One region of the Pseudoalteromonas sp. PSi26 genome, then DNA from elsewhere that is predicted to be linked to it. Evidence: predicted binding sites of a transcription regulator. Region 1 holds the regulator's gene; the other holds the start of a gene.

What was found. The regulator LexA, encoded in region 1, represses DNA repair genes until DNA is damaged. The targets are predictions, from matches to a motif close to TACTGTATNNNNATACAGTA.
Region 2: a site for LexA is predicted at 2,267-2,286, ahead of ACFI34_RS06860 (SulA-like leucine-rich domain-containing protein). Genes of this name have one in related genera too.

The regions. Positions count from the first base shown of each region.
Region 1 is NZ_JBHNYT010000015.1:29,339-33,265, forward strand. Features, by position in the region: gene ACFI34_RS15090 (hypothetical protein) at 44-742, opposite strand; gene ACFI34_RS15095 (hypothetical protein) at 989-1,369, shown strand; gene ACFI34_RS15100 (PaaI family thioesterase) at 1,371-1,814, opposite strand; gene lexA (transcriptional repressor LexA) at 1,991-2,608, shown strand; gene coxB (cytochrome c oxidase subunit II) at 3,025-3,927, shown strand, end outside.
Region 2 is NZ_JBHNYT010000005.1:57,448-61,374, reverse strand. Features, by position in the region: gene ACFI34_RS06870 (NCS2 family permease) at 155-1,447, opposite strand; gene ACFI34_RS06865 (tetratricopeptide repeat protein) at 1,567-2,022, shown strand; gene ACFI34_RS06860 (SulA-like leucine-rich domain-containing protein) at 2,311-2,754, shown strand; gene ACFI34_RS06855 (YchJ family protein) at 2,784-3,263, shown strand; gene ACFI34_RS06850 (DUF6172 family protein) at 3,578-3,880, opposite strand.

The DNA.
Region 1 (3,927 bases):
TACAGGAGCGCCTAGTTTACTGGGTTAACAGGCAAACATACACTTATTTAAAACTGCGTTTAATCCTTATGTTTTGCAATAGCAGCAAAAAACCACTTAAACAAAAAAGTACACTGGTTGCTGCAAAGCTAATTAATAAAGGATTATTAAAGTTTTCACGTTCATCGTAATCCATAATATGTAGCATCCAAAAAAAGTCGAAAATTCGCCACAGTGTACTGCGCACAGTAATCACTTTGCCTGTATCTGATGACAAATAGAGGGTGGTGCTAAATGTATCGTTAAATTGTACTTGCCATACATTTTTTTTATAACCGCTTTCTCGTGGTCCTACAGCTAATAATGCGGTACTTTCGGGTTGAGCATCAATAAGTAAATGTGCGTGCGCATTAGCAATTATTTGCTGTTTATTCGGCGCTTTAAATGGTTGCCCAGTAATGCCATTAAAGCTTTGTTGGTTGTCTTTACTGGTTACAGTTATAAGTGGGGTGGATAAGAAATGTGTGAAGGTTATTTTGATCGGATTGGTTACTTTGGTTGCGATATCATCAATTGATGCGACGTAATCATGGCTTTTAAAAGGGTTGGCTAGCGTGCGTGTTGCTAGGTGTTTACCATGTACTTTTTCAAGCGGGATGGCGCTCATAACCAAACCGCCAAGCAACCAAGCTAGTATTTGTATTCCTAATAAATAGCCCAACCATTTATGAAGTTTACGTGCTGGTTTAAAAATTTTTTTCATGTGTGTTTATCATATTATTTTTAAAAGACATTTTACGCGATGGTTGAGCAAGGTGGGTGCGACAAAATGTCGCACTAATACATTAAAATAGCGTTTCAGCACAATAGCGCCAATTGTAAGCAGCAATAGCACTCTAAAATAAGAGTATTGCCATATAAAACGTCTATTTATAGGGTGTTGATTTGGTATAAAGGTAAAACTGCGTTAAAGTTTGCATGGTAACCATTAGAGGATAAATACGAGACAATGTCGGAAATTCAATTTTTAAATGTAGATCTAGAGCTTGAGTCAAAACAAGATATTAGTGTTCTGGTGGCCGATCTAAAAAAAGTCGCAACGATTTTACATTATGACAAAGACGAATACCGTCAATTAGCACGTATTGAGGTAGCTGGCGATGTAAAATCACCAGACAAAGCAATAAACCATATATGTGAGCTTATTGAATCGTGTTCACGCAATGCATTAAAGCAATGGTTAAGCTGCTCACGTAGAACGTTTGATATAGGGTTTGAGTCAGGCACATCGCCAAAGTGTTTTAATCAAGCTTTACATGCAGATACACTACTTCGTATATCTGCTATTGGCGCGGGTATGGAAATAACAATTTACCCTCTCGAGAAGTAACCTACGCTTTTCGCTCAACAACTGCTGCGGTCATTTTTGATACGCAGCACAGTTCGTTACGGCTGTTTGTGATTTTTATTTCCCAAACTGAACTACGTTTTCCAATATGAAATGCGCGTGCTGTTGCCGTTAATGTACCATTACGAGAAGCCTTTAAATGGCTTGCACTTATTTCTTGCCCAACACAGTAAAATTTTGTGAAATCGACAACAAAATTAGCAGCATAGCTGGCTACCGTTTCTGCCAGTACAACGTTAGCGCCGCCATGAACCATGCCAATAGGATTATGATGTGCAGGGATTGCAGGCATAGTTGCGACTAAGTAATCATCGCCTATCTCTGTTATTTCGATTCCCATGGTTTTCATTAGGGTACCTTGACCATTAATGCCTTCGTCCAATTGTTTACACAATGCTAATGTAATGGGTTGATGCCAAATACTCATATAGATTCCTTTAAATTTAATGAAGCAAGTTACTATTTTTATAGGCTATATTAGAAAGCCCCTAAAATGTACACGTAAGAAAGTAATTTGGCTATTTGAACGGGTAATTTAAATTTGCGATTTTTATTTAACTGTATATACTCACAGTTAAATGTACTGTATGGAAAACCAGTTGTATGCGCCCATTAACTAAACGCCAAGCTCAAATACTCGAATTAATTAAAGTGTTTATTAAAGACACTGGTATGCCGCCTACACGTGCCGAAATAGCACAAACGTTAGGGTTTAAAAGTGCAAATGCCGCTGAAGAACATTTAAAAGCCCTTGCCAAAAAAGGGGTGATTAAAATGAAACCAGGCGCAAGCCGAGGGATTCAACTTGTTGAAGAAGAGGAACCGGAGCAATTGGGTTTACCGCTTATTGGCCGAGTTGCAGCAGGTTCACCCATTTTGGCGCAAGAGCATGTTGAAAGCCACTGTAAAATTGACCCGTTAATGTTCAAACCAGCTGCTGACTTTCTACTGCGCGTAAATGGTATGAGTATGAAAGATATAGGCATTATGGATGGCGATTTACTTGCTGTGCATAAAACACAAGTGGCTGAAAATGGTCAAGTTGTGGTTGCCCGTGTTGATGACGATGTAACCGTAAAACGTATTGAAAAGGCAGGTCGTCAGGTATTACTTCATGCCGAAAATGACGAGTTTGCACCAATTAAGGTCGACCTCGAAACTGAGTCATTCAACATTGAAGGCTTAGCAGTGGGTGTTATTCGTAACGCGGACTGGATGTAGTTTTTTCTTATTTTATGAAAAGCGCACTATTTTGGTGCGTATTTTTATTTTTTTAAATTTATTTGTTTTTTATTCACACTCTTTCATTTCATCCTTAGCCCTTACTACCTCTCGATTTGAGCCATTTTTTTCTACGCTAAACTAAATCAACGCTCTACTTTTTACATATTTATTGTTTGTTTTTAATACAAAAAACTTGCATGCTGGTTAAATATTAACTAATTGTTAATGAACTGACGCTGGCAATACTCATCGCTTTTAAGTTTTGAGCACACACAATAAATTTGTTGCTAGCGCAGTGAATGCCAATTTTTATAAATAAAACGGCATTAATAAAAAAATAAAAATAACGAATTGGCGTTTAAGCCGTATGCCTCTTCGCTTTGCACTAGCAACAGCATCAAAGGAGTCGTCACATGGGTAAACTTAGTTGTACCTTGTGGCTTATATTGTGTGCTTTTCCGCAGTTAGCCTTGGCAAATAGCCAATTTAATATGCGTAAAGGCGTTACAGATATAAGTGAAAATGTTTACGAATTACACATGACCATATTTTTTATATGTTGTGTGATTGGGATAATAGTGTTTGCCATTATGCTTTGGGCACTCATTCATCATCGCAAATCTAAAGGAGCGGTTCCCGCTCAATTCCACGAAAGCACCAAAGTAGAAATTCTTTGGACAGCCATTCCATTTGTTATTTTAATTGCTATGGCAGTGCCTGCTACAAAAACCTTAATCGCTATGGAAGATGCCAGTAAAGCCGACTTAACAATTAAAGTTACAGGTTCACAGTGGAAATGGCATTATGAATACATGGGAGAAGATGTAGAGTTTTACTCAATGCTTGCAACTCCTCAGGATGAAATAACTAATTTAGCTGATAAAAACCCAAATTATTTACTTGAGGTAGACAAACCCCTCGTACTACCAATTAATCAAAAAATTCGTTTTTTAATGACCTCAGATGATGTTATCCACTCTTGGTGGGTACCAGACTTTGCCGTTAAAAAAGACGCCAATCCAGGCTTTATTAACGAAACATGGACCAACATAAACGAAGAAGGTATTTACCGAGGTCAGTGTGCCGAGCTGTGCGGTAAAGACCACGGGTTTATGCCTGTTGTAGTTGAGGCTAAATCTGAGGCTGATTTTAAAGTATGGCTTGCCGATGCTAAACAAGCTAAGCAACAAGCAGCTTTAGCTGATGCAGCTTTACTTGATCAAACATTACCTAAAGAAGAGCTAATGGAGCTGGGCGCTCAAGTATACATGGCAAGTTGTGCAGCATGTCATCAACCTACGGGGTTAGGGCTACCG
Region 2 (3,927 bases), on a different contig from region 1:
CAGCTGCTTTCCACTGAATAATATAAAAGCCCATACATTATATGGGCTTTTTTAGCATTTAATATTAACTGTTATAACCGAAAGTTGAACACATCAAAAGAGATACATGACTAAACATCACTGATAGTTACCTATCAAAACAGAGCTTTAATACTTAAGATAAAAACGCGAATTTAACGATGAATAACGCAGTTAATATCCACACGCTAATTGTTATGTCGCTGCGTTTAGCACAAAGTAGCTTAACCGCCGTGTATGAAATAAAACCCAATGCAATTCCATGCGCAATCGAAAACGTAAGCGGCGTCATTAAAAGCACAACGGCAACTGGAATAGCGTCTGTCATATCGTCCCAGTCCACAAATTTTAGGTTTTGTAGCATGAGTACAGCAACATATAAGATTGCGCCCGCTGTTGCATAAGCTGGTACCATATTAGCTAATGGTGCAAAGAACATCATTAGCAAAAAGCAGCAACCAACTACCACTGCAGTTAAACCTGTACGCCCACCAACAGATACACCCGCCACTGACTCTATATAAGATGTGGTTGTTGAGGTACCTAACATTGCACCTGCAATGGTGGCTGAGCTATCAGCACTGAGTGCACGTCCTAAGCGTGGCATGTTTCCTTTTTCATCTGCAAGACCAGCCTTTTGCGTTACAGCTACAAGTGTACCTGACGTATCAAACAAATCGACAAACAAAAATGCAAAAATAACACTAAGCATTGAAAGTTCTAAAGCGGCTGCAAAGTCCAACTGCATAAAAGTAGGTATAATTGAAGGAGGTGCAGCAATAATTCCTTGATATTCAACTAAACCTAAACCAAGTGAGATAGCGGTAACCGATAAAATACTGATCAACACTCCACTTTTAAAATCACGATATAATAAGGCTGCAATAATAAAAAAGCTAAATATCGCCAGTAGCGGTCCTGCAGATGTTATGTCACCCAACTGCACAAATGTAGCGGGGCTTGCCACAATAATACCTGCATTTTTAAGTGCTATTAAGGCTAAAAACGCGCCAATGCCTGTCGCAATAGCCCGTTTTAAAACTAATGGAATGGCATTTATTATCCATTCTCTAACCTTAAATAAACTTAATAATAAAAATATACAACCCGACATAAATACTGCGCCCAACGCAGCTTCCCAGGTGTATCCCATACCTAATACAACGCCATACGTAAAAAAGGCGTTTAACCCCATGCCAGGGGCTAAAGCTAATGGGTAATTGGCCCATAACCCCATAATAAAACAACCTATTGCAGCAGCAATACATGTAGCAACAAAAGCAGCACCTTGATCCATTCCCGCTTCTGCTAACATCGCAGGGTTCACGAATACAATGTAAACCATTGTGATAAAAGTAGTCATTCCGGCGATGCATTCTCGACGAACCGTGGACCCATTTTCGTTAATTTTAAATAAAGCTTCTAACATAATGAACTTACAACAATAAAAAGTAGCGAGATTTTATCATAAAAAGTATATTTTTCAGGACATTTTACCTTGCGATATACTAAACTATTGAAGTAGTTAACTATACCGAATGACAGCATATGATAAAAACAACACCAACAGGTTATGATTTAGAACAACAATTAGACAATATTTTGTCTTTTGTTACACAACCAGGCGATACTAATTCTTCACCTGAAAATGATAGCTCTCAACAAAGTACGTTGAATAAGGCCCTATATTATTTAAAAAATAAACAGCCTGCTTTAGCTGCAAAGTGGATGCGTTTATCGGCAATGTCTGGTGATCATCGAGGGCAATTTTATTTAGGCTTATTTTTTGTAAAAGGCCAAGGTGTTCCACAAAGTGTATTTCATGGAGTTGCTTGGCTTAGCTTATCGAGTAGCCAGGGTCATGAGCCAGCTACAGTTGCGCTTACAGATTTGAGAAAATATATAGAAACAAAGCGTTTTAAGGATGCACAATGTTATGCAGCCAGTTTATATGAACAAATTCATCAATTACAATATTCCCATTTAATCCCCCCTGCCCCTTAGTAAAAGTCCAAAACTTAGCTCGTAAAAGTACTGTATACAGTTTAGAGCTATAATTTAAATTTATAAAAAACGTAAGCAAGCCTCTTCAGTCTGTATAAAAAACACTCACCCACCAATATTTCAAATAAAATAAAAGCTATTAATATCAATGATATAAACTTTAAAATTAAAATCCTTAAAAATAGACTATAAATTTGTATAAAAAAATAGCAAAAAAACACTTGCGCCATAACACTGTATAAACTACTGTATACACGTACTGTATATAAACCCAGTGAGCGAGATAATATGTTACAGCCTATAACCGTAAGAACAGTAAAAAGCTATCAGCAAGACGAACTATCTGATTGTGTCAACGTGATTCAAATTGAAGATGATATATCGGCAACATTTGAGCTATTGAAGGTGTTACACCAGTACAATAGTTTAAACGCATGGACTTTATTAATCGCACCAGACCATGTTCCTAGTAAAGCTTTGCTTGATTCTTGTTCAATAGATACAAGTAAACTATTGGTTATTAGGCAAAAACACCTAGTGAATTTAGAGTATGTATTACGCAGCGCGCTTTATAACGGTAATTTTGCAGCAGTAATTACGTGGACAGACATGTTGAACAACCAACTGTTAGCTGATTTATCTCTTGATTTAAATAAGACAACAACGAAGTTGTATTGTTTTACTAAAAATTCTAACGTTATCGATGTACCTTCTTTAAAGCAAGCTTGTTAAACTAACGTTTTACATTTTTTATTAATTTTATGAACTCATTAGATAACAACGCTTGCCTGTGTGGTAGTCAACAGAATTACAAAAACTGCTGTGAACCACTATTATTAGGTGATAAACAAGCAGAAACACCCGAGCAGTTAATGCGCTCTCGATTTACAGCTTACGCACAAAAAAATGCTAAATATATATACCAAACTTATGCGAGTGAAAAACAAGCAGAAAACCCTGTAAAAGAAATTAAAGAGTTTGCCACCAGTTGTCGATTTGTAAGCTTATCTGTTATTGATACAGACAGCGATGAAAGTAAAGGGGTCGTTGAATTTAAAGCTACCTATTTTTATCAAAACCTATACTGTGTGTTACATGAGCGCTCTCAATTTATAAAAGAGCAACAGCAGTGGCGATATCTCGATGGTATTATATTCCCGGTCGCTGATATAAAAGTTGGCAGAAATGATGATTGCCCTTGTGGCAGCGCAAAAAAATACAAGAAATGCCATAGCGCATAACCCCCTCTTTTTAAGTGAAGTACATTGTTTACTTCACTCAATGGTCAATTAAATACACACATTTAATGCGTAGCTTCGGAAATATATTAAAAACAATCCCCTCTACAACCATTTAGGTTTAGTACTAACTTTATTAATTAAGTGGCTAATATTGAAGAAAAAAATAGTATTAATAACAATTCAACAGTTAAAGACCTAGAACGATGTTAAATACGTTGAGCTAGCTCAAAAGAAAAAGCCTGAAGGTAATCTATAGGCATAAAAAATGGGCCATTGGCCCATTTAAATAATTTGATATGCACAAACGCTATTTATTACTCGTCGTTATCAAGGTCTAGCTGTTGGCGCTGTGCAGGTTTTGCCAATATTTCTAAGTAAAAAGACATCAATTCTTGCTTTTCAATATCGCTAATACAGTTGCTGATTTCAGCTACATGAACCACTTGCGCATCTTCAGCCGTTTTACCAAACTTACAGTCAAATGCCCAATAATCTGCATCTTCTGGTAGAGTTTTGTTGCGCTCTCTTTTCAAATATTTTTTCACTTCATGCTTTGCAGCATCAACCATACGAGGGTATTTGATTTTCTCGTGATTTAGCGTGAATGTTTTCTTCATTACGTTCCTAATTACCTTGGTTTAATGATAACGGCATTCATGTCATA